3 regions of the Halomonas sp. I5-271120 genome follow, and region 3 is predicted to be linked to each of the others. Evidence: predicted binding sites of a transcription regulator. Region 3 holds the regulator's gene; each other region holds the start of a gene.
The links. Region 3 encodes LexA, which represses DNA repair genes until DNA is damaged. Its sites were predicted from a motif close to TACTGTNTANNTANACAGTA; they were not measured.

Region 1 (9,992 bases), 1.7 Mb from region 3:
GCTACCACCTGGATGGCGAGGCTAATGCGCGACAGCTCGCCGCCGGAGGCGACCTTGGTCAGCGCTCGTGCCGGCTGCCCCGGGTTGGCGCTGATCAAGAACTGCACGCGATCGAGGCCATCCGGTGCCGGGCTGGTGCGCTCCTCGAGAGCTACCTCGAAGCGCGCCTTGCCCATGGCCAGGAAAGCCAGTTGGCCCTGCACTTCCTTGCCGAAGCGCTTGGCTGCCTTGCGGCGTGCCTCGCTGACGTCCTTGGCCTGTTTTCGCCACTGCTCGCGCAGGGTCTCGACTTCGGCGCTGAGCGCTTCGATATCGTGCTCGCCGCCATCCAGACCCTCGAGCTCTTCGCGCAGCCGCTGATGCAGGGCGGTCATTTCCTCGGGCATCACATGATGCTTGCGGGCAATGCGGTGCACTTCGCCAAGGCGATGGTCGACCTGAGACAGGCGCTCCGGGTCGAGCTCGGTGGCGTCGGCGAAGCGTGCCAGCTCCCGGGCGGCTTCTTCAATCTGAATGCGCGCGCTGTCGAGCATGCCGAGTGCCTCGGCCAGGGCGCCTTTTTCGCTGCCGGGCAGAGGGGAAAGGTGGCTCATGGCCTGGTTGAGCAGGGTCAGAGCCCCGCCTTCGTCACTTTCGCAGCACTCGCTGGCGAACTGGCTCTCGCGCAGGTGTTCTTCGGCATGGGCGAGGCGTTCCTGCTCTTCCTCGAGCTCGGCGAGCTCGCCCTCGGCCAGCGCCAGCTGGTCGAGTTCTTCGACCTGATAGCGCAGCAGCTGGCGACGGGCCTGGATCTCGTCGCCGTCCTCGGCGAGGCGCTTAAGCTGCCTGCGGCTCGACTGCCAGGCCCGGAACGTCTCGGCCAGTTGGGTCACGGCGGGGCGATGGCCGGCAAAATCGTCGAGCAGGCGCAGGTGCGTATCCTCGTTCAAAAGCGCCTGATGGGCATGCTGGCCGTGAATCTCGATCAGATGCTCGCCGAGCGCCTTGAGATCGGCGATGGTCGCTGGCTGGCCGTTGATCCATGCCTTGGAGCGGCCACCCTTGGTGATGACCCGGCGCAGCAGGCAGTCGTCGGCGGGCAATTCACGGGCATCCAGCCAGTCGCGGGCAGCCGGCAGGTCAGCGATATCGAAGCGGGCGCTGAGGTCGGCGCGTTCGGCGCCGTGGCGCACGCTGCCGGCATCGGCGCGCTCGCCGAGGCAAAGCCCCAGGGCGCCGAGCAGAATCGATTTGCCGGCGCCGGTTTCGCCGGTGATGGCGGTCATGCCGCCCTGAAGCTCCAGGTCGAGTCGCTCGACAATGGCAAAGTCCTGAATGGCAAGCTGCACCAGCATGGCTGTCTCCCGCACGTGATGGGTAATGTCCCGCCGTCTCGCGTCGTGGTCTGTGCGTTTATACAGTAGTCTATGCCCCCCTTCAATTGCCAGCGCAAACGCTGCCTCGTCATGCCTTGAGTTCGCCGTGACCATCCCCATATAGGCGTGAGTTCACCCATACAGTTGACCCATTCAGCTGCCAGGGCGGCCTTGGGCCGCCTTTCGACGTCAGGAGATGCTTCATGGCCAAAGAACCTCAGACGCCATCACAGCAAGACGAGGCCGAGCACAGCACGCTCGAGGAAGAAATTCATGACACCGTCGAGGCCATCGAGCCCGAGAGCGAAGCCGTCGACAACGCCGAGGCCGACGTGCTGGCCGCGAAGGTCGAAGAGCTCGAAGAGAGCCTGAAAGAGGCCAAGGATCAGCAGCTGCGCGCCGCGGCCGAAGCGCAGAACGTGCGTCGCCGTGCCGAGCAGGATGTCGACAAGGCGCGCAAGTTCGCGCTGGAAAAGTTCGTCAAGGAACTGCTGCCGGTCATCGACAGCCTCGAGAAGGCCCAGGAAGCCATGGAAGACGGCGCCAGCGAGTCGCACCGCGAGGGCGTGGCGATGACCCTCAAGCTGCAACAGGACGTGCTGGGCAAGTTTGGGGTTGAGGTCGTTGACCCGCAGGGCGAGCCGTTCGACCCGCAGTTCCATGAGGCGTTGACCATGGTGCCGTCGCCCGATGTCGAGCCCAACTCGGTCATCGAGGTGATGCAGAAGGGCTACCTGCTCAATGGTCGCCTGGTTCGCCCGGCGATGGTCGTGGTCAGCCAAGCTGCCAGCTGATCGCGGGCAGGCGCCCCCTGCTTGGGGTGCGCCCGCCTAGCCAAGGCAGAAATAAAGACGTCAGCAACATCTACGTCAGTAAAACAGGATAGGTCGTCAAAAATAGGGCTTGAAATGATCTCAGCGGCCCCCACATAGACGACAACCCCGCGGCATTTGTCGCGAGTAACGAATCAAAGCAACGACTTTTCGAGGATTTCCTATGGGACGCATCATCGGTATTGACCTGGGGACAACCAACTCCTGTGTCGCCGTTCTCGACGGCGACAGCGCCAAAGTCATCGAGAACGCTGAAGGTGGCCGCACCACGCCGTCCATCATCGCCTACACCGATGATGGCGAGACGCTGGTAGGTCAGGCGGCCAAGCGCCAGGCCGTCACCAATCCGCAGAACACCCTGTACGCCATCAAGCGCCTGATCGGTCGTCGCTTCAAGGACGATGTCGTCCAGAAGGACATCAAGATGGTGCCCTACACCATCACCGAAGCCGACAATGGCGACGCCTGGGTGCAGGTGAAGGACAAGAAGCTGGCACCGCCGCAGGTCAGCGCCGAAGTCCTGAAGAAGATGAAGAAAACCGCCGAGGACTACCTGGGCGAAGAAGTGACCGAAGCGGTGATCACCGTGCCGGCCTACTTCAACGACTCTCAGCGTCAGGCTACCAAGGACGCGGGTCGCATCGCCGGCCTCGAGGTCAAGCGCATCATCAACGAGCCGACCGCAGCTGCTCTGGCCTACGGCATGGACAAGGCGCGCGGCGACAAGACCATCGCGGTCTATGACCTGGGTGGCGGCACCTTCGATATCTCCATCATCGAAGTGGCCGACGTCGACGGCGAAACCCAGTTCGAAGTGCTCGCCACCAACGGCGATACCTTCCTGGGCGGCGAAGACTTCGACATGCAACTGATCAACTACCTTGTCGATCAGTTCAAGTCCGATAGCGGCATCGACCTGTCCGGCGACAACCTGGCCATGCAGCGCCTCAAGGAAGCCGCCGAGAAAGCCAAGATCGAGCTGTCCAGCGCCCAGCAGACCGACGTCAATCTGCCCTACATCACCGCTGACAACACCGGTCCCAAGCACCTCAACGTCAAGGTGACCCGTGCCAAGCTCGAGTCGCTGGTCGAGGATCTGGTCAAGCGCTCCATGGGCCCCTGCAAGACCGCCCTGTCCGATGCCGGCCTTTCCTCTTCCGAGATCGACGACGTGATCCTGGTGGGCGGTCAGACCCGCATGCCGATGGTGCAGAAGCAGGTCGCCGAGTTCTTCGGCAAGGACGCCCGCAAGGACGTCAACCCGGACGAAGCCGTGGCCGTGGGTGCTGCTATCCAAGGCGGCGTGCTGGGCGGTGACGTCAAGGACGTGCTGCTGCTCGACGTGACCCCGCTGACGCTGGGCATCGAGACCCTCGGCGGCGTGATGACGCCGCTGATCGAGAAGAACTCGACCATCCCGACCAAGAAGACCCAGACCTTCTCGACCGCGGATGACAACCAGACGGCCGTGACCATTCACGTCCAGCAGGGCGAGCGCAAGCAGTCCAGCGGCAACAAGTCCCTGGGTCGTTTCGACCTCAGCGACATTCCGCCGGCACCGCGCGGCGTGCCGCAGATCGAAGTCGCCTTCGACCTCGACGCCAACGGCATCCTGAACGTGTCCGCCAAGGACAAGGCCACCGGCAAAGAGCAGTCGATCGTGATCAAGGCCTCCAGTGGCCTGTCCGAGGAAGAAGTCGAGCAGATGGTCCAGGACGCCGAGGCCCACGCCGACGAGGACAAGAAGTTCGAGGAGCTGGTCCAGCTGCGTAACCAAGCCGACGGCATGGTTCACGCCGCCAAGAAGACCATCGAGGAAGCCGGCGACAAGGCGACCGACGATGAGAAGCAGAAGATCGAAACGGCCATCGCCGAGCTGGAAGAAGCCTCCAAGGGCGACGATCAGGAAGCCATCCAGGCCAAACTGGATGCCCTGACCGAAGCCTCCGGTGCGCTGGCGCAGAAGATGTACGCCGAACAGGCCGAAGGCGAGCAGGCCGAGGCCGGCGCCGAGGCGGGTGCCAAGCAGGAAGATGACGTGGTCGACGCCGAGTACGAAGAAGTCAACGACGACCAGAAAAAGCAGTAAACCACGACATCTGAATGACGGATGACGCCAGCGCGGGAGCCTGACTCCCGCGTTGGTGTTTCCGCACTGTCGCTACGGAGGCGGACAGACCCATGTCCAAACGTGATTACTATGAAGTTCTGGGCGTCGAGCGCGGGGCCGACCAGAAAGAGGTCAAGAAGGCCTACCGACGCCTCGCCCAGAAGTTTCACCCGGACCGTAATCCGGATGACGAAGGCGCGCAGCAGAAGTTCCAGGAGGTCTCCGAGGCCTACGAGGTTCTGAGCGACGCCGATAAGCGCGCGGCCTACGACCAGTTCGGCCATGCCGGTGTCGATGGCCAGGCCGGCGGTGGCTTCGGCGGCGGCGCCGGTGCCGGCGGCTTCAGCGACATCTTCGGCGACGTGTTCGGCGACATCTTCGGCGGCGGCGGTGGTCGACGCCACCCGAACGCCCCGCAGCGTGGTTCCGACCTGCGCTACAACCTTGAGCTCGACCTCGAGGATGCGGTGGCCGGTACCTCGGTGGATATCCGCGTGCCGCGCCATGTCGAATGCGGTCGCTGTGACGGTGGCGGTGCCGAGCCCGGTTCCACCAAGGAAACCTGCCCGACCTGTGCCGGTCACGGCCAGGTGCGCATGCAGCAGGGCTTCTTCGCCGTGCAGCAGACCTGTCCGACCTGTCATGGCAGCGGCCAGCAGATCAAGGTGCCCTGCCACGAGTGTCATGGCGAAGGTCGCGTGCGCGAGACCCGCACCCTGTCGGTGAAGATTCCCGCAGGCGTCGATACCGGCGATCGCATTCGCCTCAACGCCGAGGGCGAGGCCGGCATCAACGGTGGTCCGCCCGGCGATCTCTACGTACAGGTGGCGATCAAGCCGCACAAGATCTTCCGCCGCGACGGTCGTGATCTGCTGTGCGAAGTGCCGATCAACTTCGTCGATGCCGCCCTTGGCGGTGAGCTCGAAGTGCCGACCCTGAACGGCCGGGTCAAGCTGAAGATTCCCGCCGAGACCCAGACCGGCAAGCTGTTCCGCATGCGTGGCAAGGGCGTCAAGCCGGTGCGCGGCGGCCCCGCTGGCGACCTGCTGTGCAAGGTCGTGCTGGAGACCCCGGTCAAGCTCAGCGACGACCAGAAAGACCTGCTGCGCCAGTTCCAGGACAGCCTGGAAGGCAGCAACAACCATCACTCGCCGAAGAAGACCAGCTTCTTCGACGGCGTGAAAAGGTTCTTCGAGGACATGAAGCCGTAAGGCCTCTCGAAGCCGGCTGTGATGGAAAAGGCCCTCGTCATCTCGAATGGCGGGGGCCTTTTCATTATCAGGCTTTCACCCTGGCGCAAGCCCGGGGTTCGTAGATAGTCTGTTGGAAGAACCGACCCCTCCCGCCTTTTACCCTCGAGGATACCGTCATGCCCATTTCACGTACCGAAATTCCCACCGAGTCCGGGGCCAAGCTGATCAATCGCCTGTGCAAGCACTGGGCGCACAAGTTCCAAGTCGAGCACGAAGAGGGCCATGGCCGTGTCCATTTCGACGCCGGCACCTGCCTGATGGAAGCCGATGCCACGCACCTGCGAGTGGCCGTCGAGGCGCTGGATGTCGAGAGTCTCGATACGCTCGAGGGCGTGGTGGCGAGCCACCTGGAGCGCATGGCCGGCGATGAGCCGCTGAAGATGGTCTGGGAAAACTGAGCAGGCGCACTCCGTGATCCTCAAGGCCCATCTCGGCCTGCTGTTGTGGGCGCTGCTGGTAGGCCTGTCGTTTCCCGCGGTGGGGCTGATCGGCGCCGACCTGCCGCCGATGTTGCTGACCGCCCTGCGCTTTACGGTAGCGGCGCTGGCACTCTGGGGGCTGGCCAGGCGAGCGCCGGATCGCTGGCCCGACGGCGCCGCCTGGCTGCTTTATGGGCTGATGGGGCTGTGTCTCGCGGGATTCTTTACGGCCATGTTCTGGGCGGCGAATCATGCGACGGCGCTGTCGATGGCCACGCTGTTCGTCAGTGTGCCGCTGTTGGCCTTCCTGTTTGGCCTCGCGGCAGGGCTTGAGCGCCGCGGCTGGCGGCTTCCACTGATCCTTGCCCTGGGCGCCGCCGGTGCGCTGTTGCTGGCGTTTGTCGAGGCCGGAAGTCAGGACAGTGCCAGCCTCGGTGTCGTCTTTGGGCGCGGCGAAGCGGTGTTTCTGCTCGGTTGCATGGCCAGTGCGCTCTATCCGGTGCTCTCGAAATGGGGGCTTGCCCGGGGGTGGCTGTCGACCTCGGCGGCGGTGCGCACCTTCTGGAGCCTGGCGCTGGGTGGGGGCTTGGTCGGCGCCCTGGGCCTTGTGGTCGAGCCCGTCGCGGCGCTATCCACGATGCGCCTCAGGGATGCCCTGGTGGTGATCTACCTGGGGCTCTTCTCCAGCGCCGTGACCTTCTGGCTGCAGCAGCGGGCGACCGCGGTGCTCACCCCCGCTGCCGTCACCGCCTACGGCTACCTGGTGCCCTTCGTGTCGATGCTACTGCTGTTTCTTCAGACACCCGACCGGCTTGGCTGGGAGTGGCTGCCCGGTAGCGTACTGGTACTGGCGGCGATGGTATGGCTGTGGCGTGAGGATGTCCTCAGTCGGTGGGCAGCGAGAAGCAACTGAGCAACGTCGTCTGCAGCATGATGAAGTTGTCGTCGCTGACCATCAGGAAGCGGCCATTGTCGAGCCGTGTCAGGCCTTCGAAGTTATCGAGCCGCCAGCCCTCGCCGCTGGAGAGGCGAGCGACGGTCTCGACCTCGGCCACCCCGCTGTCGGTCAGGCGCACCCGGCGCAGGCTGATCACCAGCGGCGCCGGTGGCGCGAAGGCGCGCTCCAGAGCCAGCAGGGTGTCGCCGTTCCCTTCCAGCGCCGTCAGGCCGCTACCGGCTTCCGGCGCCAAGGGGTAGCGCCACTGTCGACCGCTTGCGGGGGCGAACAGGCGTGTGGTGCCCGCAGGCATGTCGGCAGGCGGGCCTTCCAGGCCGACGATCAGGCCCTCGCGACGGTCGACGGCGAGGGCCTCGGCGCCAGCATTGAAGTCGGCGCCCTCGAAGCCCGCTGGCCGCATGGGCTGCCCCACTGGCTGGCCGTCGGGAGTGAAGCGTTGTAGGCGGTGTTCGCGCTCGAAGCCGACCAGCAGGGTGGCGTCGCCATCAATCCCGTTGGCGCCGCCTTCGATGATCAGCGATTCGGCATCCGCCGCGTCGTCTTCGAGCGGCTGACCATCGGCATCCTTGAGGGGCAGGGAGGCAAGCAGGGTGAAACCGCTGAGCTTGTCGGCCGTGAAGTCGAGGCGCGCCTGGTACAGCTGGCCACGATCGGATAACAGGTAGAGCAGCTGGGCGTCGCTGTCCCAGCCCAGCGCCGAGAGGCCGCCCAGCGCCGTGCCGTTAAGAGACGTGCCGTTCAAAGACGCGCCACCCTGCTCCTCAGATTGCCATTCGGAGGGCAGTTTGAGGGTGCCGCACTCCTCGATGCCCTGGCGTGACACGCCGGTTGGCGGGGCCAGCTGGGTCGGGCTGACGCCGCCTGCACAGCTCAGGGGCACGAGGGCGAGGGCGATCATGACGGGCAGCAGCCAGACGGCAATGCGCAGCAGGCATCGGGTCACCGGGCGAGCGCATGCTCGAGGGGCTGAGTGAAGGCCCGAGACAGGCCAGTATGGCAACGGGGGGCGAGACATGGTGGCGTCCGGTGGGGTGACCCTCCGAGCTTAGGCCAGTCGCGGGGCGCGCGCATGACAGACGCGCCGCGTCGGCAGTTGCTATACTCCCGCGACTTTTTGCACGACGTTTCACTTACACGACTTGCCTCGTGATGTTCCGCGACTTGTCCCGCAAGTTTCGCCAACCGCTTGGAGACTGTATGTCCTCTCACGCTCCCCGCATTGCTATCGTCGGTGCCGCCGGCCGCATGGGCCGCACCCTGATCAACGCCGTCACGCAGGATCCGGAGGCCATCCTGGCCGCGGGCATCGTCGAGTCGGGTAGCTCGCTCGCGGGTGCCGATCTTGGCGAGCTTGCGGGCCTTGGCAAGCTCGGCGTGGTGGCCAGCGACGACCTTACCGCTGTGCTCGATGACGTCGATGTGCTGATTGACTTCACCGCGCCTCGGGTGACGCTGGATAATCTGGCGCTGTGCGCCCAGCACGGCAAGGCGATCGTGATCGGCACCACCGGGCTTTCCGATGATGAGATCGCCGAGCTCGACGGCTATCGTGATCGGGTGCCGATGGTCTTTGCCCCCAACATGAGCGTCGGCGTCAACCTGACTCTCAAGCTGCTGGAGACCGCCGCCAAGGCGCTGGGCGATGAGGGCTACGATATCGAAGTGATCGAGGCCCACCACCGCCACAAGGTCGATGCGCCCTCCGGCACGGCGCTGAAGATGGGCGAGGTGATGGCCGATGCGCTGGAGCGGCCCCTCAAGGAGTACGGCGTGTTTGAGCGGGTCGGCCACTGCGGTCCGCGTACCGACAAGGAGATTGGCTTCGCCACTGTGCGCGCCGGCGACATCGTCGGTGAGCATACGGTGATGTTTGCCACCGAAGGCGAGCGCATCGAGATTACCCACAAGGCCTCGAGCCGCATGACTTTCGCCAAGGGCGCGGTGCGCGCGGCGCGCTGGGTGTCTGGTCGTGAGGCCGGCCGCTATGATATGCAGGATGTGCTCGAGCTCAAGTAACGCGAACCTGCCCGGTGCACGGCGTCCATTGGACCAAAGGGCTAGCCGTCGGGCGGTGATTCCGGTAACATTGATCAAATTTTTTGGCCGGGCGATGTTGCCACGCTTGTAGCGGATCGCACCTCGCTTGTAGCGAATCGCCCCAGCAGGCATGTAGAGCGAATGACAACAAGCGGGATGAAACCGGTTCTCCGGGTTTCGTCCCGCTTTTTTACGAGCCGCCGGCAGCGCCCGCCGCCATAAAAGCACACCAGTCGTCGGACGATGAGGCCGTTGCCCCTGACGGTCTCCTGAGCATGGGAGGAAGTTGCGTTGAACAAACCCGCGATATTGGCCTTGGAAGATGGCAGCGTTTTCCACGGCACTGCGATCGGCGCCGATGGGCAAACCAGCGGTGAAGTGGTGTTCAATACCGCCATGACCGGTTACCAAGAAATTCTCACCGACCCCTCCTACACCCGACAGATCGTCACCCTCACCTATCCCCACATCGGCAACACCGGCATCAACTCAGAAGACGTCGAATCCGGCGCCATCGCCGCCGCCGGTCTGGTGATTCGCGATCTGCCGCTGCTGGCCAGCAACTTTCGCAGCGAGCAGCGCCTCGATGACTACCTGAGAAGCCAGAACGTGCTCGGCATCGCCGACATCGATACGCGTCGGCTGACCCGCATCCTGCGTGACAAGGGGGCCCAGAATGGCGCCATCCTGGCCGGCGCGGATGCCGAGGGCGATGACGCCGTCGAGCGTGCCCTGGCCGCGGCCAAGGCTTTCCCGGGCCTCAAGGGCATGGATCTGGCCAAGGTGGTGTCCTGTCAGAGCCCCTATGAGTGGAGCGAAGGCGAGTGGACCCTGGGTCAGGGTTACGCCGATACCTCCACCCACGAGCGTCCCTTCCATGTGGTCGCCTACGACTTCGGCGTCAAGCGCAACATTCTGCGCATGCTGGCCTCTCGTGGCTGTCGCCTGACCGTGGTGCCGGCCCAGACCCCGGCCGCCGAGGTGCTGGCGCTCAACCCGGATGGCGTCTTCCTGGCCAACGGCCCGG
Region 2 (9,992 bases), 1.9 Mb from region 3:
TACCCAATCGTCTCCATCGAAGATGGCATGGACGAATCCGACTGGGCCGGCTGGAAGGCGCTCACCGACAAGCTCGGCGACAAGGTGCAACTGGTCGGCGACGACCTGTTCGTCACCAATACCAAGATCCTCAAGCGTGGCATCGACGAGAAGATCGGCAACTCCATCCTGATCAAGTTTAACCAGATCGGCTCGCTGTCCGAGACGCTGGATGCGATCAAGATGGCGCAGGACGCCGGCTTCACCGCGGTGATCTCGCATCGCTCCGGTGAGACCGAAGACACCACCATCGCCGACCTGGCCGTGGCTACCTCGGCGGGCCAGATCAAGACCGGCTCGCTGTGCCGCTCCGACCGCGTCGCCAAGTACAACCGCCTGCTGGTGATCGAGCAGCAGCTGGGCGAGGCGGTGCGCTACCCGGGGCTTGCTGCCATCAAGGGTCAGGGCTGAGCTCGCTATACTCAGTGACATGACAAAAAAGGTAAGACGAAAAGGCGCCTGCGGGCGCCTTTTTTCGTGTCTGGCAATGGTATGCGCTCGAGCGAGTGCGCCTCATGTCCTCATTGCTTGTAAGAGATTACCGACAACTTGCACCCGATATACTTGGCATTGATCAATAAATGATCGCTTCTAAAACGCTTGTTTTTTTATAAGTATCTGATAAAAATGGTTTTTAGGTTTCTAGTACATAAGGAGCAAGGTGTTTTCTCCCTCTTAGGCCGGCTTGAGAACCCCGTCATAGCTGCCACAATGTGCTTGGGATGTGGGAAAGCAGGATGCTTTCCCGGCAGGATGCAACGGGATGGTAGTCGGGTGCGCCTGGTGCGACAGGAAGTCGTTCCCGGGCAAGGAAGTCACCTCAGGAGTCGAGCATAGGGACATGCTCAAGGAACGGCTAGGAGCGGGCGACCTTCGGGTCGCCTTTTTTGTGCCCGTTTTTTACACGCTTGCCTGCACGCAAGTTGAGCCGTACAAGTCCTGCAGCTGACGACTCGACCCGTTTTCTGATGGCATGGCAGCGGTGTTTAGACGCTTCTTCGTCAATCACCAGCGCGCTCAGCGCGAGTCAGGACGGAGCAGCATGAAAAAGGGCCGGCGATTTCTCGCCGGCCCTTTTTGGTGGATCACGCCTGGCCATCGTCGATGGCCGTGTCTCAGCGCTCGAGCAGTTCCTTCTTGCCACTCTTGCCATCCCATTCCTCGGCGTCGGGTAGCGGGTCTGTCTTCTCGGCGATATTCGGCCATACCTCGGCCAGCTCGGCGTTGAGCTCGATGAATTCCTGCTGGCCTTCAGGAAGTTCATCCTCGGAGAAGATGGCCTCGGCAGGACATTCGGGCTCACAGAGAGCGCAATCGATGCACTCGTCTGGGTGGATGACCAGGAAGTTGGGACCTTCGTAGAAGCAGTCTACCGGGCAGACCTCCACGCAGTCGGTGTACTTGCACTTGATGCAGTTCTCGGTGACGACGAATGTCATGGGGCTTCCTCGATCGTTAGCTGTCAGGGGCATCGATGATGCGCCGTGTCCCTGAATGAGTCGTTTGCCTAGTCTAGTTATAAGCGGCTTGATCATTAGAAGCCGCCATTCTAATGGGCGAATATTCTAGTCGTGGCGTGCAGGGCCAGCAAGTCATCGCAGCGGCCGGCGGGCAGAACGTTTCGGCATGAATCCATGCCTGTTGTGCTGCGTTGCGGACACTTTCCCCGTTGATCGTGCCGCCCTGTTCAGCTGACGGTCGGCTTGTCTGGTGCGCACGCCTGGGGCGTCTCTGCCCAGGCCTCTAGACCTTCTCCCGCCAGGCGTAGAGCAGTTCCAGGGCTTGGCGTGGGCTCAGGCCGTCGACATCCAGGCCGGCCAGCTCGTCGAGCAGCGGATGTGGCGTGCTGGCGAACAGGTCGTCCTGGCGAGGCGCCGCTGCCGAGGGGGGCGCACTCGACCCGATGTCTGCTGCCGGGTCGGCCAGGGGTGTCTGGCGCTGGCCCTGGTCGATTTCCTGCTGTTCGAGTACGGCGAGTTTCTCGCGCGCCCGGGCGATGACGTGCTGGGGCACCCCGGCCAGTTGGGCGACCTGCAGGCCATAGCTCTGACTCGCTGGGCCATCTTCCACCCGATGCATGAAGACGATGCCGTCCTTGTGCTCGGCGGCGGTCAGGTGCACGTTGGCGACCCCCGGTGCCTGATCGGGCAGGGCGGTCATCTCGAAGTAGTGGGTGGCGAACAGCGTGAAGGCCCGCGAGCGGGTCAGCTGCTCGGCGCTGGCCCAGGCCAGTGACAGGCCGTCGAAGGTCGAGGTGCCGCGGCCGATCTCGTCCATCAGCACCAGGCTCTTGTCGCTGGCGTTGTGCAGGATGTTGGCGGTCTCGGTCATCTCGACCATGAAGGTCGAACGACCGCCGGCCAGGTCATCCGAGGAGCCGATGCGGGTGAAGATGCGATCGACCGGGCCGATCTCGGCGGCATCGGCGGGCACGAAGCTGCCGGTGTGGGCCAGCAGGGTGATCAGCGCCGCCTGACGCATGTAGGTCGACTTGCCGCCCATGTTGGGGCCGGTGATCACCAACATGCGCCGGTTGTCGTCCAGGGCCAGGTCATTGGGCACGAAGGGCGCCTCGCTGACGTGTTCGACCACCGGGTGGCGCCCGCCCTGGATGTTGATGCCGGGGGCCTCGGTGAGGGTCGGGCGCACGAAGTCGAGCGCCTGGGCTCGCTCGGCGAAGCTCGCCAGCACATCGAGGCTGGCCAGCGCCCGGCCCGTCTGCTGCAGGGCGTCGAGCTCGGCCCCCAGGGTGTCGAGCAGCGATTCGTAGAGGAGCTTCTCACGACCCAGCGCCCGCGACTTGGCCGACAGCGCCTTGTCCTCGAACTCCTTGAGCTCGGGGATGATGAAGCGCTCGGCGTTCTTCAGCGTCTGGCGGCGGATGTAGTCTGCCGGCGCCTCGCGAGCCTGGGCGCGTGGGATCTCGATGTAGTAGCCGTGCACCCGGTTGTAGCCGACCTTGAGGCCGGCCAGGCCGGTGCGCTCGCGCTCGCGGGTCTCCAGCTGGATCAGGTAGTCACCGGCGTTTTCGGCCAGGCCTCGCTGCTCGTCGAGCTCCTCGTCATATCCGGTGGCGATCACGCCACCATCGCGGATCACCACCGGCGGGTTCTCGACCAGTGCCCGGGTGAGCGTCTCGGCAAGCGCGGGATAAGGGCGGATATGGCGCCTGAGCTCGTCGAGCGCGGTGCCCTCGTCGAAGCCTGCGAGGCTCGCCTCGAGGCCGGGCAGGGCGTTCAGTGCGTCACGCAGCCGGGCCAGGTCGCGGGGGCGTGCGCTGCGCAGCGCCACGCGGGCCAGGATGCGCTCGACGTCGCCGATGGCTTTCAGATCCTCGCGCAGGGCCACGAAGGCCTCGTCGTCGAGCAGTAGCGCCACGGCGGCCTGGCGGGCCAGTACACGCGGGCGGTCGTGCAGCGGCCGGTTCAGCCAGCGCTTCATCAGGCGCGAGCCCATGGCGGTGGCGGTGGTGTCGAGGACGCTGGCCAGGGTGTTGTCGCTGTTGCCGCCCAGGTTGGTGTCGATCTCCAGATTGCGCCGGCTGGCGGCGTCGATGACCACGGCGTCGTCCCGGTTCTCGACGCCGATGGCGGTAACGTGAGGCAGTTGGGAGCGCTGGGTGTCACGGGCATAGTCGATTAGCACCCCGGCGGCGGTCATGGCGGCCTCGAGGTGGGCGCAGCCGAAGCCGCGCAGGTCCTGTACCGCGAACTGGTCGCATAGGGAGCGGGTCGCGGACTCGAGATCGAACAGCCAGTCGCTCTGGCGGCGCAGGCCGCGGCGCTCGGCAATCGAGGGCGGAAGGTCCTGGCTGTCGGCGATCAGCAGTTCGGCGGGATCGAGGCGCTGGACCTCGGCGAGCATCTCGGCCTCGCCCTCGACCTCCAGTACGCTGAAGCGCCCACTGGACAGCTCCAGCCAGGCCATGCCCCAGGTCTCGCCACGCGAATAGGCGGCCAGTACCAGGTTATCGCGGCTGGCATCGAGCAGCGCCTCATCGTAGAGCGTGCCAGGGGTGACGATGCGCACCACCTTGCGCTCCACCGGGCCCTTGCTGGTGGCTGGGTCGCCGATCTGTTCGCAGATCGCCACTGACTCGCCGGCCTTGACCAGTCGTGCCAGGTAGCCCTCGGCGCTGTGGTAGGGCACGCCCGCCATGGGAATCGGCTTGCCCGCCGACTGGCCGCGCTGGGTCAAGGTGATGTCGAGCAGGGCGGCGGCGCGCTTGGCGTCGTCGAAGAACAGCTCATAGAAGTCCCCCATGCGATAAAACAGCAGCACCTCGGGGTGCTCGCGCTTGATCTTCAGGAACTGGCTCATCATCGGGGTGTGCTGGGCGCTGGCCTGGGTCATGGGCTTCCTTGATTGCTCTGGCGTGCGTGGCGCTGCAGGGCGCGGCTGGACGTGACAGCGAGGACATGGCGTCGCCTGGACGGGTGACTCGTCAGGGACCGGCAAAAGGCGATATTCTACCCGCTCAGGCGCGCCTCGTCAGGCGCTGACCCGCCATTCCGAGAGCATTGCTCCGCCAGCCGTCAGGGAGGCAAGATGATGGGGAACACTGAGGCCCTCGAGGCCTTTGACACGCTCACGCTCGCCACTCGGCTGGGCGAGGCCTGCCGGGCCCGAGGCGCGTCGGTAACCGCCGCCGAGTCCTGTACCGGTGGCGGTGTCGCCCATGCCATCACCGAGATCGCCGGCAGCTCCGGCTACTTCGAGACCGGCTACGTGACCTATTCGAACGCGGCCAAGACGCGCCAGCTGGGCGTGCCGGAGGCGACCCTTGAAACGCATGGTGCGGTCAGTCGCGAGGTGGTCAATGCCATGGTAGCTGGGGCCTGTCGCGATAGCGGCGCGAGCCTTGCCGTCGCCATCAGCGGCGTGGCCGGCCCCGGTGGCGGCAGCGAGGCCAAGCCAGTGGGGACGGTGTGGCTGGCCTGGGGCGACAGTATTGCCCAGGAGGCCGTATGTCGGCACTTTGAGGGTGATCGCCACGCGGTGCGCGAGCAGGCGCTGCGGGCGGCGCTGGTTGGGCTGATCGTTCGGCTCGAGGGCTAGCAGGCCACTCAGGAAAAGTTGTTTGAGCGGTAGGCGCGGCCGGTTTTTTTCTCCATAATACTGTGCAGTCATACAGTGTTTGCTATCCGTATTTAGACCCAGTATTCAGAACTCATCGTTTTCCCTTTGATGACTCCAGGAGGCCATCCATGGCACAGGACGACAATCGCTCCAAGGCACTGAACGCGGCGCTCACCCAGATCGATCGCCAGTTCGGCAAGGGCACCGTGATGCGCCTGGGCGACGCGCCGCGCGTGGTGATGCCTTCGGTTTCCACCGGCTCACTGGGCCTGGATATCGCGTTGGGCATCGGCGGGCTGCCGCTGGGCCGGGTCGTCGAGATCTACGGGCCGGAATCCTCGGGCAAGACCACCCTGACCCTGTCGGTGATCGCCCAGGCTCAGAAGCAGGGCAAGACCTGTGCCTTCGTCGACGCCGAGCACGCGCTAGACCCGAGCTACGCCGAGAAGCTCGGCGTCAACCTCGATGACCTGCTGGTCTCGCAGCCGGATAACGGTGAGCAGGCGCTGGAAATCTGCGACATGCTGGTGCGCTCCGGCGGTGTCGACGTGATCATCGTCGACTCGGTGGCGGCGCTGACGCCGCGGGCCGAGATCGAAGGCGAGATGGGCGATTCCCACGTGGGCCTGCAGGCGCGTCTGATGTCGCAGGCGCTGCGCAAGATCACCGGCAACATCAAGAACGCCAACTGCATGGTGGTGTTCATCAACCAGATCCGCATGAAGATCGGTGTGATGTTCGGTAGCCCCGAGACCACCACCGGCGGCAACGCCCTGAAGTTCTACTCAAGCGTGCGCCTGGATATTCGCCGCACCGGCTCGGTCAAGCAGGGCGATGAGGTGACCGGCAACGAGACCCGCGTCAAGGTGGTCAAGAACAAGGTGGCGCCGCCGTTCCGCCAGGCCGAGTTCCAGATCCTCTACGGCAAGGGCATCTACCACGCCGGCGAAGTGGTCGACCTGGGCGTGCAGTGCAACCTGGTCGACAAGGCCGGCGCCTGGTACAGCTACAAGGGCAGCAAGATCGGTCAGGGCAAGGCCAATGCCGCCCAGTATCTCGAGGATAACCCGACCATCATGGAAGAGATCGAGAGCCAGATCCGCGCCCAGTTGCTCACTCAGGCCGAGCCGAAGGACGACAAGGCCGAAAGCGAAGCCGTGGCCAGCGACGAGCTCGACGACAAGGCCTGATCCATGGCGTTCGAGTCCGGCAATGCGACACGCGGCGGGGGCGGCGATCAGTCGTCACCCCGTGACGACGCCATTCGACTGCTGGCGCGGCGAGAGTATTCCCGCCACGAGCTCGAGAGCCGCCTGTCAGCCAAGGGGCATGCTCACGAGGACGTGGCGGCCTGCCTCGATGCCCTGGCCGAGCAGGGCCTGCAGTCGGATGAGCGTTTTGCCGAGCACTTCGTGCGCTCGCGCACCTTGCGCGGCCAGGGGCCGCGCAAGGTGCGCGCCGAACTGGATCAGCGCGGCGTGGGGCGCGAGATGGCCAATGAGGCCCTCGAAGATGCTGAAGTCGACTGGTATCAGCTGGCCGCCGAGACCCTCGCTCGGCGCTTCAGTGGTCCCGGTGACGCGCCCAAGGAACGCGCCAAGCGCGAGCGTTTTCTTGCCGGCCGTGGCTTTGACTTCGACCAGCTCAAATATGCCCTGGCCCATGCCTGGGACGCCCCCGAGGTCGACTAGCCCGCGCTTCCCCCCTGAAAGTTTCCCGCCGACTCGTTATACTCCAAGGTTTGCGACGACACCGGCGTGCCGTGTCGGTCCGCCTCGGCGGCCGCTCGCCCGCAGCGTCAACACGCTTATCGCCACGGACTAGATATGAAAAGCGCAGAGATCAGACAGGCCTTTCTGACCTTCTTCGAAGAGCAGGGACATTCCAACGTGCCGTCCAGCTCGCTGGTGCCGGACAACGACCCCACCCTGCTGTTCACCAACGCCGGCATGGTGCCCTTCAAGGATGTTTTCCTGGGGCGCGACCCGCGTCCCTACGTGCGCGCCACCTCGGCCCAGCGCTGCGTGCGCGCCGGTGGCAAGCACAACGACCTGGATAACGTCGGCTACACCGCTCGGCACCACACCTTCTTCGAGATGCTCGGCAATTTCAGCTTCGGCGACTACTTCAAGCGCGAAGCCATCCAGTTCGCCTGGACCTTCCTGACCGAGCGCCTAGGGCTGCCCAAGGACAAGCTGTGGGTCACCGTCCACATAAGCGACGATGAAGCCGAGCGCATCTGGAAAGACGAGATCGGCATCGACCCCGAGCGTTTCTCCAAGCTCGACGAGGACAACTTCTGGCAGATGGGTGATACCGGTCCCTGTGGGCCGTCCTCGGAAATCTTCTTCGATCATGGCCCCGAGGTCTGGGGTGGCCCTCCCGGCAGCCCGGAAGAAGACGGCGATCGCTACATCGAGATCTGGAACCTGGTCTTCATGCAGTTCGATCGCGACGCTCAGGGCAACATGAACCCGCTGCCCAAGCCGTCCATCGATACCGGCATGGGCCTCGAGCGGGTGGCCGCCGTGATGCAGGGCGTGCACTCGAACTACGAGATCGACTTGTTCCAGAACCTGCTGACGGCTGCTGCCGAGGCGACCGGTCACACTGATACCAGCGCACCGTCGCTGCGGGTGATCGCCGACCATATCCGCTCCTGCGCCTTCCTGATCGTCGACGGCGTTCTGCCGTCCAATGAAGGTCGCGGCTACGTGCTGCGCCGGATCATTCGTCGCGCGGTGCGCCACGGCCACAAGCTTGGCGCCAAGGGCAGCTTCTTCCATACGCTGGTAGCGGCGCTGGACGCCGAGATGGGCGATGCCTATCCGGAACTGCGCCAGGCACGCGCTCAGATCGAGACCGTGCTGGCCAAGGAAGAAGCGCAGTTCGCACGCACCCTTGATCACGGCATGGGGCTGCTGACCGAGGCGCTGGACGCCCTCAATGGCGACGTGCTGCCCGGCGAGACGGTGTTCAAGCTCTACGACACCTACGGTTTCCCCTATGACCTGACTGCCGACGTCTGCCGCGAGCGCGGCGTTTCTCTCGACGAGGCCGGTTTCAAGGCGGCGCTTGAAGCGCAGCGCGAGCGGGCTCGGGCGGCCAGCCAGTTCGGCGCCGACTACGGCGTTACCCTGGAGCTCGAGGGCGAGACCGCCTTCACCGGCTATGATCGCCTCGAGGACGAGGCCAAGATCACGGCGCTGGTCGATACAGAGGGCAACGAACTGGCGGCACTGGAAGAAGGCCAGAAGGGTGTGGTGGTGCTCGACCGCACGCCTTTCTACGCCGAGTCCGGCGGCCAGGTGGGCGATACCGGCTACCTCGTGGTCGACGGCGGCCGCTTCCAGGTCACCGATACCCAGAAGCAGGCCGGTCACCACCTGCACCAGGGACTGATGATCGAGGGCAGCCTCAAGATTGGCGCCACGGTAACGCCGACGGTCGATGCCAGCTTGCGTGCCGCCACGGTGCGCAACCACTCGGCGACTCACCTGCTGCACAAGGCGCTGCGGATGGTGCTCGGCGAGCATGTCCAGCAGAAGGGCTCACTGGTCAGCGCCGAGCGGCTGCGCTTCGATTTCAGCCACCTCGAGGCCGTGACGCCTGAGGAGCTCGCCGAAGTCGAGGCCATCGTCAACGCCCAGGTGCTGGCCAATGCGCCGACGCAGATCCAGAACATGACCCTCGATGAGGCCAAGGCCAAGGGCGCCGCGGCGCTGTTCGAGGCCAAGTACGCTGACGATGTGCGGGTATTGACCATCGGTGCCGACGACTTCTCGGTGGAGCTGTGCGGCGGCACCCATGTGGCGCGCAGCGGTGATATCGGCTGCTTCCATATCGTCACCGAGACCGGCATCGCCTCCGGCGTGCGCCGCATCGAAGCCATCACCGGCGAGGCGGCTCTGGCCTACTTCCAGGGCCAGGAGGCCCAGCTGGCGCGGGTCGGTGAGCGCCTCAAGGCCAAGCCCGAGCAGGTCGAAAGCCGCGTCGAGTCGCTGCTCGAACGCAATCGCGGCCTCGAGAAAGAGCTTGAACGCCTCAAGGCCAAGCTCGCATCGAGTGCCGGAAACGACATGCTGAGCGAAGCGCAGGACATCGCCGGTGTTCGCCTGCTCGCCAAGCAGCTCGAGGGCGTGTCCGGCAAGGAGCTGCGAACCGTGATGGACCAGCTCAAGCAGAAGCTGGGTTCCGGCGTGGTGGTTCTCGGGGTGGCCGATGCCGACAGTGGCAAGGTCAGTCTGATCGCCGGTGTGACCAACGACCTGACCGGGCGTCTCAAGGCCGGCGATCTGGTCAAACACGTCGCCGCCCAGGTGGGCGGCAAGGGCGGCGGCCGCGCCGACATGGCGCAGGCCGGGGGCAGTAATCCCTCAGCCCTCCCCGAGGCCCTGGCCAGTGTGCCGGCCTGGGTCGAGGCTCAGCTGGGCTAAGCTCACAGGGGGTCGCGGGCAGTGTTGCCCGGACCCCCTTATTATTTGCGCGTCCGACAAACGGCGCTTTCCTTTCACCCTTTCACTTCAAGGCAATCGCATATGGCGCTATACGTACAGAAATTCGGTGGCACCTCGGTGGGCTCGGTCGAGCGCATCAAGGCTGTGGCCGAGAAGGTAAAACGTTTCCGCGACAACGGTCATCAGATCGTGGTGGTGGTTTCGGCGATGAGCGGCGAGACCAACCGTCTGGTCGATCTGGCCAGTCAGATCAACGACGAGCCGACCCCGCGCGAGCTGGACATGCTGGTCTCCACCGGCGAGCAGGTGACCATCTCGCTGCTGGCCATGGCCCTGCAGAAGCTGGGTGTGCCGGCGACCTCCTACACCGGTGCCCAGGTCGGCATCCAGACCGACAGTGCCTACACCAAGGCGCGC
Region 3 (9,992 bases):
CCAAGCCCACGGGCAACACCCACCATGCGCTCCATGGAGCGGCCCATCAGGCTGACCCGACGGCCACAGCGCTGGGCGGCGAGGCCGATGGCCAGTACCCGGTCCAGGTTGCTGGCGAAACAGGACACGATCACCCGACCGCTGCAGGCAGCAATGGTGCGCTCCAGTGCCTCGGCCACGTCGCGCTCGCTGCGTGAGTGGCCGGGCAGGGGAGCATTGGTGGAATCGCCGACCACCAGGTCGACCGGTGCCAACGCCCGATAGAGGCTCTCGTCGACCGGCTTGCCGATCATCGGCGCCGGGTCTAACTTCCAGTCACCGGTATGCAATACGCGCTGTTCGGGCGTGGTGATCAGCAGCGAACAGCTCTCGGGAATGGAGTGCGTCAGCGGCAGGAAACGCAGCCCGAAGGGGCCGGTCTCCATGGCCTCGCCCGGATCAATGATATGGATGGCGTCGGTGGCCAGGCCGCGCTCGGCGAACTTGGCCCGCAGCAGGCCGGCCGCCAGCGGCGTGGCATGAATCGGGCAGCCCCACTGGGGCCATAGCCAGGCGGCGGCGCCGATATGGTCCTCATGACCATGGGTGATGATCAGGGCTTTTGGGGTAATACCGAGGGTGCCAAGCGTCGTCAGGTTGGGCACCTGTAGCGGACTATCGGGCAGATCCTGGCGGATCATCATGCCGCAGTCCACGGCGATCCAGTGTCCGTCATAGCCGTAGACATTGAGGTTCATGCCGATCTCACCACACCCGCCCAGAGGCAGGAAGTGCAGCGGAGGACGACGGCGAGGACGAATCTGGACACGAGGTCGGAACATGACGAACACGATGTAGCAAAGAGTCGCCTCATCATACGCATCTGGTAAGGCTAGCGACAACGCGAGGCGCCGCGTACAGAGTGTTTCGAGGCGGGTGAATTCGTTACACTTGAGGGTCTGGTGCCTTGCCAGCAGTCATCTTTGTGGTTTTTTTTCTTCTGGTTATCAACTGACGGTCAACCCATGTCTCATTACTATCGCTTGGTGGTCTCCTGCCCTGATCGTGTCGGCATTGTGGCGCGTGTTTCGAACTTCATCGCCGGCCAGGGCGGCTCGATCACCGAAGCCAACCAGCACTCCGACCTGACCAGCGGCCGCTTCTTCATGCGCTATGAGGTGGTGGCGGAGTCGCTGCCGCTCGACGCGGAAGGCTTTCGCGAGGCGTTTGCACCGATCGCCGACGACTTCGAGATGCAATGGAAGCTGACCGATACCCGCCGTCCCCAGCGGGTGGCCATGCTGGTGTCCAAGGAATCCCACTGCCTGGTCGATCTTCTCTATCGCTTTACCGCAGGCGAGCTGGACTGCGAGATCCCCTGCGTGATTTCCAACCACGACGATTTACGCTCGCTGGTCGAATGGCATGGCATTCCGTTCCATCACGTGCCCGTCGACCCCAGCGACAAGGCCCCGGCCTTCGCCGAGGTCGAACGCCTGGTCGAAGAGGCCCAGGCGGACACCGTAGTGCTGGCCCGCTACATGCAGATTCTGCCGCCGGCCCTGTGCGAGCGCTATGCCGGCCGGGTGATCAATATCCACCACAGCTTCCTGCCTTCCTTCGCCGGTGCGCGGCCCTATCACCAGGCCTATGAGCGTGGGGTCAAGCTGATCGGCGCGACCTGCCACTACGTGACCGAGGAACTGGACGCCGGCCCGATCATCGAGCAGGACATCCAGCGCGTCAGCCACTGTCATACCGCCAATGACCTGGTGCGCTTCGGCCGCGACGTGGAAAAAGCCGTGCTGGCCCGTGGTCTTCGCTGGCACCTGCAGGACCGCGTGCTGATCCACGGCAACAAGACCGTAGTCTTCGCCTGATCGCCGCCAGCGATAACTTGGCAAGCCTGGTATAAGTCGCTATCATCTCAACCGTTTTGGGGGAGTAGTTACTTTCCAACCGCCTTCCTGCGGCGTGTCCAGCGGCTTTCCTATAGGCCGTGTAAAAGCAGCCTGCGTAAGCTTAAAAGCCTGCGTAAGCGCTGCGACACCCGCGTAAGAAGCGACCGAGAATGGTCGATGTCAACAAATTTGGTCGCTACGACCATGGCATCGACGACCCGGGGCCTGGTATCCGATACCTGATAGCCCAAAGGTCAAACGAGACTCAGAACATGATGTGCTTCCGGGGCCGGCGGCACATCGTGTTCTGTATCGTCTAGTGGCCGGCCCGGGGGAATCATTCATTGGACGCACTCATCACTTCCGGCCTGGCCATCGGACTGGCTGAAATTGGCGACAAGACCCAACTGCTCACCTTGTTGCTGGTGGCGCGCTTTGCTCGCCCCTGGCCGATCTTCTGGGCCATCGTTGCCGCTACCCTGATCAATCACGGCGTATCTGCCTGGTTCGGCGCTACGCTGGTTGGTTTGATCGACCCTCGCCTGATGACGGCCCTGGTGGGCCTGGCATTCATCGGCATGGGCCTTTGGCTGCTCAAACCTGACGATGACGACGGCCTGGAGGCCGGCCCGCCTGGGCATGGCGTGTTCCTCACCAGTTTCGTGCTGTTCTTTCTCGCCGAGATCGGCGACAAGACCCAGATCGCCACCGTATTGCTGGCCGCCCGCTTCGAGGACGTGCTGCTGGTGACGCTGGGAACCACCCTTGGCATGCTCGCCGCCAATGTGCCGGTGCTGTGGCTTGGTGCACGGTTCTGCGAACGCCTGCCGATGCGGGCCATCCACTTGCTGGCGTGCTCGGTATTCATCCTGCTCGGGCTGTGGGTGGTGTTGGTCGAGGCCAAGGCCTGGCAATGGCTGCTGGGCTAGCCGCTATCGAAGGACCAGACCTTGTTTGATCTAAGGCGCTACTGGATAGCCGGACATTGACCTGAAAGCTGCGCCGGGGCCGTTATTGCTGTTCCGGCCTGTCGTCAGAAACGTCTTCGACGGCGTCTTCAGAATCATCCTCAAAGACGTCAGTAGATGCGAGGTCGGCTACCGTCTCTGACGCATCGTCAGGTTCGCCGTCGAACAGCGAGAGCTGGCGGCGAGCGTCGGCTGATACCAGGCGCACCCCTACGCCCAGCAGGCGCACCGGCTGTGCCGCCCGCGACCAGGCCTGATCGAGCAGGCGGTGGAAGAGCTCGGCACTGGGGATGGCGCCCTGGCACTCGAGGCTGGTGAGGGTGAAGTCGCTGAAGCGCACCTTCAGGAACAGCTTGTCCAGCGGCGGCTGGCCGTGGCGTTCGATGCGTCCGGCCAGCCGCTCGATCAGCGGGAGAAGGGCGTCTCGGCAGGCCGCCAGGTCCGGCAGGTCGTGGTGAAAAGTCGTCTCAACGCTGATCGACTTGCGCTCGCGGTGGGTGCGTACTTCGCGCTCGTCTATGCCTCGTGCGAGCTCGAAGAGCCGTTTGCCGAACTTGCCGAAGCGCTCAAGCAGGGTCTCGATTGGCCAGGTGCGCAGGTCTTCGCAGGTGGCGATGCCCATTGCCTCAAGCTTGGCGGCGGTAGCGGGACCGACTCCGTGCAGGCAATTCACCGGCAGAGCGGTGATAAAGGCATCGACGTCATCGGGGGTGATGACGGTCAGACCGTCCGGCTTTTCCCAGTCGCTGGCGATCTTGGCCAGGAACTTTGAGGGGGCCACGCCCACCGAGATGGTGATGCCGGTGCGCTTCAGGGCCTCGGCCTTCAGCCATTGCGCCATCCAGGTGGCGCTACCCTGAAAATGGTCGACGTCGCTGACGTCGAGGAAAGCCTCATCGAGGGAGAGGGGTTCTACCAGGGGGGTTAGTTCGTGGAAGATCGCCTGGATCTGGCGGGAGACCTCCCGGTAGCGCTCGTAGTCGCCGCGCACCAGCACGAGATCAGGGCACAGGCGCAGGGCGCGAGCGGTGGGCATGGCCGAGCGAACACCAAAGGCGCGAGCGGGATAATTGCAGGTGGCAATCACCCCGCGCTGGTCGACCCCGCCCCCGACGGCGATCGGCACGTCTCGCAGGGCAGGGTTGTCGCGCATCTCGACCGCGGCAAAGAAACAGTCGCAGTCGGCATGCAGGATTTTTCTTGGCGTGCCGGCCATGTCGGGCGTTCCGTCAGTGGCGTGAAAGCGTGGGTATCAGTGCAGGGCCTGACCGTTGCCGCCGCGAATCACGCCCACACCGACGCCCTCGATTTCCAGTGCCTGATGGCGCAGGTCGATCTCGATGGGCGCGAATTCCTCGTTCTCGGCCATCAGCCAAACGGTATGCCCCTGGCGCTTGAAGCGCTTCACCGTGACCTCTTCATCGATGCGTGCCACCACGATCTGACCATCGCGAATGCGCTCGGTGCGATGCACGGCCAGCAGGTCGCCCTCGAGAATGCCGATATCCTTCATCGACAGCCCGCGCACCCGCAGCAGATAGTCGGCACGCGGCGTGAAGTAATCGGCCGGCAGCGGGCAGTAGCGATCGATATGAGCGGTCGCGAGGATCGGGCTGCCCGCTGCCACCTCACCGATGATCGGCAGCCCCTGAGCGCTTGCCTCGGACGCATTGGCGGCCTTGGGCTCGTTTTCCCCTGCCTCGGCTTCCATCGCCGGCAGGCGAATGCCCCGCGAGGTGCCGGGCACCATGCGAATGGCGCCTTTCTTGTCCAGGGCGCGCAGGTGTTCCTCGGCGGCGTTGGGGGAGCGGAAGCCCAGGGCGCGGGCAATTTCGGCACGGGTCGGGGGGTAGCCCAACTCGCTCATGGTCTTGACGATAAAGTCATAGACGTTCTGCTGGCGCGGTGTCAGGGGGCGTGTCATGCGGCCTCCGCCGGTGGTCACTGAGGGTGTTTGTTCAAGTATACAGTATGTGATTGCATCCAGTAATACGGCAAGCCTCTTTCGCCCGTACCCTTCACCACTGTGCTTCGTCATTACCCTTCACCACAGCCTTTTCGCCAGGGCCATTCAGGCCGCTGTGATGCACGTTGACGGGCCTAAGGTGGATTTTCCGCACCGTTGTGACATTCTGATGCACGACATAGAATCAGGTTATGTTTTAAACATTCGTTTATTGGTGACAGGTGGAGAGGCATGAGCATGGCCCAGACCGATACTGTGACGCGGATTCTCGATACCGCAGAGGTGCTGTTCGCCGAGCGCGGCTTTGCCGAGACCTCCCTACGGACCATTACCAGCAAGGCCAAGGTCAACCTGGCAGCGGTGAACTACCATTTCGGTTCCAAGAAGTCGCTGATCCAGGCCGTCTTCGCCCGCTATCTTGATCCTTTCACCGAGCGCTTTCACACCGCGCTCGATGCGCTGGAGCAGGACTACCAGGGGCAAATCATTCCCCTCGAAGTCCTGCTCGAGACCATGGCGCGCTCGGTGCTTGACGTGCCAGCCGAACGTAACAGCCTGAAGGTCTTCATGAAGCTGCTGGGCCTTGCCTACAGTCAGGCCCAGGGCCATCTGCGCCGCTACATTCAGGAGCACTACGGCAGCGTCTTCACCCGTTTCACCGACCTGGTACGCAAGGCCACACCGGAACTGCCGGATGCCGAGCGCTTCTGGCGCCTGCACTTCGTGCTTGGCACGGTGATCTTCACGCTTTCTGGCCTCGATGCGCTGCGTGACATCGCCGAGAAGGATTTCGACGAGCATGTCAGCGTGCGCGATCTGGTGCGTCGTCTGCGGCCGGTGGTAGTGGCCGCCCTCCAGGCTCCCTTGCCAGAAGGTGCCCCCGAATCCATCAAGGCCGCGGGGTAGGAGATGCACACGCCACGACTCGACGCCTTGCCGCCGGCGGATGGCATCTGGCTCGACATCGATGTCACGACGCAGCGCCTTGTCGTCTGGCAGGGCTCTGCCCGTCACGCCGAGTATGCGATATCAAGTGGCTTGGCCGGTCACGGTCAGCACGAGGGCAGCGGCCAGACACCGCTCGGCTGGCACTATGTTCGCGCCGCCATCGGCGAGGGGCAGCCACTCGGCTGCGTCTTCCGGGGCCGCCGGCCCACCGGCGAAGTCTATTCAGCGGCGCTTGCCGCCGAGCATCCCAAGCGTGACTGGATCCTCACCCGCATCCTCTGGCTGTGTGGCCTCGAGCCTGGCTACAACCGCGGTGGTGACGTCGACTCCCAGCGTCGCTACATTTATCTGCACGGCACACCGCCCACCGAACCCATGGGGGTGGCTGCTTCCCACGGCTGCATTCGACTGCGCGATGAGGCCCTGCTCGAGGTCTTCGCCGCAGCCCCGCCCGGAACGCCGGTCTGGCTGCATGACTGAGCGGTGCCTGTCGTCCGGCGAGACATTGTTCTAGAATCCCCCTCCTTCAACGCCAAGGAAGACCAAGATGACGCAACCGCTGGGTTCAGTGATGTTGGATCTCGAGGGTCCCCAGCTGACGCCGGAAGAAGCCGATATGCTCATGCGCCCCGACGTGGGCGGGGTGATTCTGTTCGGCCGCAACATCGAGGATGCCACCCAGGTTCAGGCCCTGTGCAGCGCGATTCGCGCGGTACGGCCAGACCTGTTGCTGGCCATCGACCAGGAAGGCGGGCGAGTGCAGCGGCTTCGTCGCGGCGTCACCCGGCTGCCGGCCATGGCACGGCTGGCCGAAGGCTTCGAGAGTAACTCCCAGGCAGCACTGCAGCATTGCCAGGATGCCGGCTGGCTGCTGGGCATGGAGATGGCCGCCTGCGGGCTGGACATCACCTTCGCCCCGGTGCTCGACGTCGACGGCGGCGAGTCCACCGTGATCGGCGATCGCAGCTTCTCGAGCGACCCACAGCAGGTCAGCCGCCTGGGCGGCGCCTTCATTGCAGGGCTTAACGAGGCCGGCATGGCCGCCGTGGGCAAGCATTTCCCCGGCCACGGCAGTGTGGCCGCCGACTCGCACCTCGAACTGCCCGTTGATCCGCGCCCGCTTAACGACCTGCGTGAGCATGACCTGGTGCCCTTTGCCGATCAGGCCGCGCGGCTCGGCGGCGTGATGCCTGCGCACGTGGTCTATTCCGCCTTCGACGCCCGCCCGGCCTGCTTCTCGCGCAGCTGGCTGGGTTTCCTGCGTGAGGAGATCGGCTTCAAGGGCGCGATCTTCTCCGACGACCTGTCGATGGCCGGAGCCCACGTCGCCGGTGGCCCCGGCGAGCGCGCCCTGGCGGCGCTGGATGCCGGCTGCGACATGGTGCTTGTGTGCAACGACCGTGCCGCCGCGCTGGAAGCGCTCGACGCCTGCGCCGGTCGTGGCAGCAAGCGTCAGGCCAAGCTGCGCTACGGCCGTGCCCGGCCAAGCCTCGAGAACCTGCCGGCGCTGTCGCGCTGGCGCCGCGTCCATGCCCGGCTGGAAGCCCTGGCCAATGGCGAACCCTCTTCTTCACTCCCAACCGACTCGTGACCCCATGACTCAACAAGCTTTTTCCGCCGACGCGTCCCTGGCCGCCATGCGCGACATCATGGATAACGCCGACTGCCTGATTTCTCAAGAGGCGGTCGAGCGGGCGCTGGACCAGATGGCCGAGAGGATCACCGCCGATCTCGGCGACAAGCTGCCGGTGTTTTACTGCGTGATGAACGGCGGCCTGATCACCACCGGCCACCTGCTGACCCGGCTCGGCTTCCCGCTGGAGGTCGACTACCTGCACGCTACCCGCTATCGCGGCGGCACCCGCGGCGGCGAGCTATTCTGGCGCGTGTCGCCGGAGGTGCCGATGGCCGGCCGTCATGTGGTGATCGTTGACGACATCCTCGACGAAGGCTCGACCCTGGCCGCCATTCTGGCCTACTGTCGAGAAGCGGGCGCGGCCAGCATTTCTACCGCGGTGCTGGTCGACAAGCATCATGACCGCAAGGCCGTACCGGGCCTCAAGGCCGACTACTGCAGCCTGGATGTCGAGGATCGCTACGTATTCGGCTTCGGCATGGACTACAAGGGCTACTGGCGCAACGCGCCGGGGATCTTCGCGCCCCAGGGCATGTAAGGCCCGGCGCGGCGGTCATAGAGGCGGTCATAGATAAGGAGGGGCAGCATGCTCGCGATCATCGGAGGCACCGGCCTCACCCAGATGCAGGGGCTGGAAGTGACCAAGCGGCACAGCGCCGAGACCCCCATCGGTACGGCCTCCGGTAGCGTGCTGCAAGGCCAGCTCGGCGATCACGAGGTGCTGTTCCTGGCCCGCCATGGGCACCCCCACAAGCTGCCGCCGCATCGGGTCAACTATCGCGCCAACCTCTGGGCGCTGAAGCAGGCCGGCGCCAGCCGTATCGTTGGCGTGAATGCCGTGGGCGGCATCGATCCCCTCCATGCCCCCGAGGCGCTGGTGGTGCCCGACCAACTGATCGACTACACCAGCGGCCGAGAATCGACCTACTTCGATGGCCGCTTCAAGAGCCTCAAGCACATCGACTTTTCCTGGCCCTACGATGCCGCCCTGCGCCATGCGGTGCTTGAGGCGGGCAGGGCGGCCGGCGAGGCGCTGCATGATGGCGGCATCTACGGCTGCACCCAGGGGCCACGGCTCGAGACCGCCGCCGAGATCGCCCGCATGGCGCGAGACGGCTGCAGCCTGGTCGGCATGACCGGCATGCCCGAGGCGACCCTGGCTCGGGAGCTGGAAATCCCCTATGCCTGCCTGGCGCTGGTGGTGAACCCCGCCCCCGGCGTGGTCGAACGCGAGATCACCATGGCCGAGATCGAGGCCGCACTGGTCGGCGGCATCGAGCGGGTGAAGCGTGTGCTGCGGACCTTGCTCGAGGCCGGGTAAGCGTCAACTGCCCGCCCAACAGATGGCGGGCATTTTTTTGATGGGGGCTGGATCAAGAGGACTCGCTCAAGACCGATAGTCGACAGGCGCCTGAAGCGACACCGCCGTACCTGACACCACAATCCCTCCCGAGGCCGGTATTGTTACCTCGAGTCGACTCGGCCGCCCCATTCCTTCGCCCTGAAGCAGCGTCAACTGCGCGGGTGCCTCTATTAATCCCGCATCGCGCAAATAGCCCCCCAATGCCGCCGCCGCTGCTCCGGTAGCCGGATCCTCTACCACGCCACCGACCGGAAACGGATCGCGCACATGAAAGCGTGTCGACGATTCCTGCCACACCAGCTGAAGCGTAGTGAGATTCTCTCTTAGCATCAGGGCCTTGAGTGACGCGAAGTCATAGGACAGGGCGTCGAGTCGCGCCTTGGAGGCGGTGGCCAGCACCAGGTGCCAGGCGCCGGCATAGGCCACTGCCGGCGGCAGGTTCGGGTCCAGCTCATCCGCCTGCCAGCCGAGACTCGCCAGTCCCGCCTCGACCAGGGCGGGGTCGGCGGTCCGGTGTTCTGGCGCCACCGAGACCAGCGAGGCGTGCCAGTCGCCGTCGATCTGTTCCACGGCAACCGGCACCTCGCCGACTGCCGTGGAAAGCCGGTAGGTGCCAGCGCCATCGAGCTGACCCAGCACCACGCCGGCGGCGATGGTGGCATGGCCACAGAAGCTGACCTCTGCCTCGGGGCTGTAGTAGCGCACCGTGCGCACGCCGGCATGCACGGGGCCGAGGAAGGCCGTTTCGGAATAGCCCACCTCGGTGGCAATGCTGCGCATGGTTGCCACATCGGGCAGGGTTTCACCGATCCACACACCGGCAGGGTTGCCGCCCTTGGGGTCATGGGTGAAAGAGGATAAACGGTAGAGCGTGCCAGTCATGTCAGTGCTCCTGATCGAGGGGGGATGACTGGCATTATTGGCCTAAAATATATAACAGCAATGTATCGTTTCTCACCCATAGGCTTAACCGGAGTAAGCCATGTCGTCTTCCTCTCGGCTACCTTTGCCCACCCTGCACGCCTTCGAGGCGGCGGCGCGCCATGGCAGCTTCAGTGCGGCCGCCGATGAGCTGCATGTTACCGCCGCCGCCGTCAGCCATCGCATCAAGGCGTTGGAAGAGAGCCTGGGCCTGCGGCTATTTGAGCGAAAGGCGCGTGGGGTGGTGCTCACCGAGGCCGGCGTGCGCTACCAGGAACGCATCGCCGAGGCTTTTACTCTCATCGATCGC

Region 1: the regulator LexA is predicted to act here: its motif matches at 1,383-1,402, upstream of recN (DNA repair protein RecN).
Region 2: the regulator LexA is predicted to act here: its motif matches at 5,156-5,175, upstream of recA (recombinase RecA).

The regions. Positions count from the first base shown of each region.
Region 1 covers NZ_CP130701.1:1,468,558-1,478,549, reverse strand. The annotation lists gene recN (DNA repair protein RecN) at 1-1,334, opposite strand, end outside; gene grpE (nucleotide exchange factor GrpE) at 1,559-2,149, shown strand; gene dnaK (molecular chaperone DnaK) at 2,352-4,277, shown strand; gene dnaJ (molecular chaperone DnaJ) at 4,370-5,509, shown strand; gene Q2K57_RS06505 (DUF2218 domain-containing protein) at 5,668-5,949, shown strand; gene Q2K57_RS06500 (DMT family transporter) at 5,963-6,883, shown strand; gene Q2K57_RS06495 (esterase-like activity of phytase family protein) at 6,855-7,871, opposite strand; gene dapB (4-hydroxy-tetrahydrodipicolinate reductase) at 8,126-8,944, shown strand; gene carA (glutamine-hydrolyzing carbamoyl-phosphate synthase small subunit) at 9,257-9,992, shown strand, end outside.
Region 2 covers NZ_CP130701.1:1,249,431-1,259,422, reverse strand. The annotation lists gene eno (phosphopyruvate hydratase) at 1-450, shown strand, start outside; gene fdxA (ferredoxin FdxA) at 1,155-1,478, opposite strand; gene mutS (DNA mismatch repair protein MutS) at 1,783-4,392, opposite strand; gene Q2K57_RS05525 (CinA family protein) at 4,591-5,097, shown strand; gene recA (recombinase RecA) at 5,247-6,308, shown strand; gene Q2K57_RS05515 (regulatory protein RecX) at 6,312-6,809, shown strand; gene alaS (alanine--tRNA ligase) at 6,945-9,554, shown strand; gene Q2K57_RS05505 (aspartate kinase) at 9,657-9,992, shown strand, end outside.
Region 3 covers NZ_CP130701.1:3,124,123-3,134,114, forward strand. The annotation lists gene Q2K57_RS14050 (ribonuclease J) at 1-737, opposite strand, end outside; gene purU (formyltetrahydrofolate deformylase) at 1,005-1,859, shown strand; gene Q2K57_RS14060 (TMEM165/GDT1 family protein) at 2,225-2,809, shown strand; gene dinB (DNA polymerase IV) at 2,892-4,064, opposite strand; gene lexA (transcriptional repressor LexA) at 4,101-4,772, opposite strand; gene Q2K57_RS14075 (TetR/AcrR family transcriptional regulator) at 5,052-5,720, shown strand; gene Q2K57_RS14080 (L,D-transpeptidase) at 5,724-6,242, shown strand; gene nagZ (beta-N-acetylhexosaminidase) at 6,310-7,353, shown strand; gene Q2K57_RS14090 (hypoxanthine-guanine phosphoribosyltransferase) at 7,358-7,936, shown strand; gene Q2K57_RS14095 (S-methyl-5'-thioinosine phosphorylase) at 7,985-8,719, shown strand; gene Q2K57_RS14100 (PhzF family phenazine biosynthesis protein) at 8,786-9,643, opposite strand; gene Q2K57_RS14105 (LysR substrate-binding domain-containing protein) at 9,744-9,992, shown strand, end outside.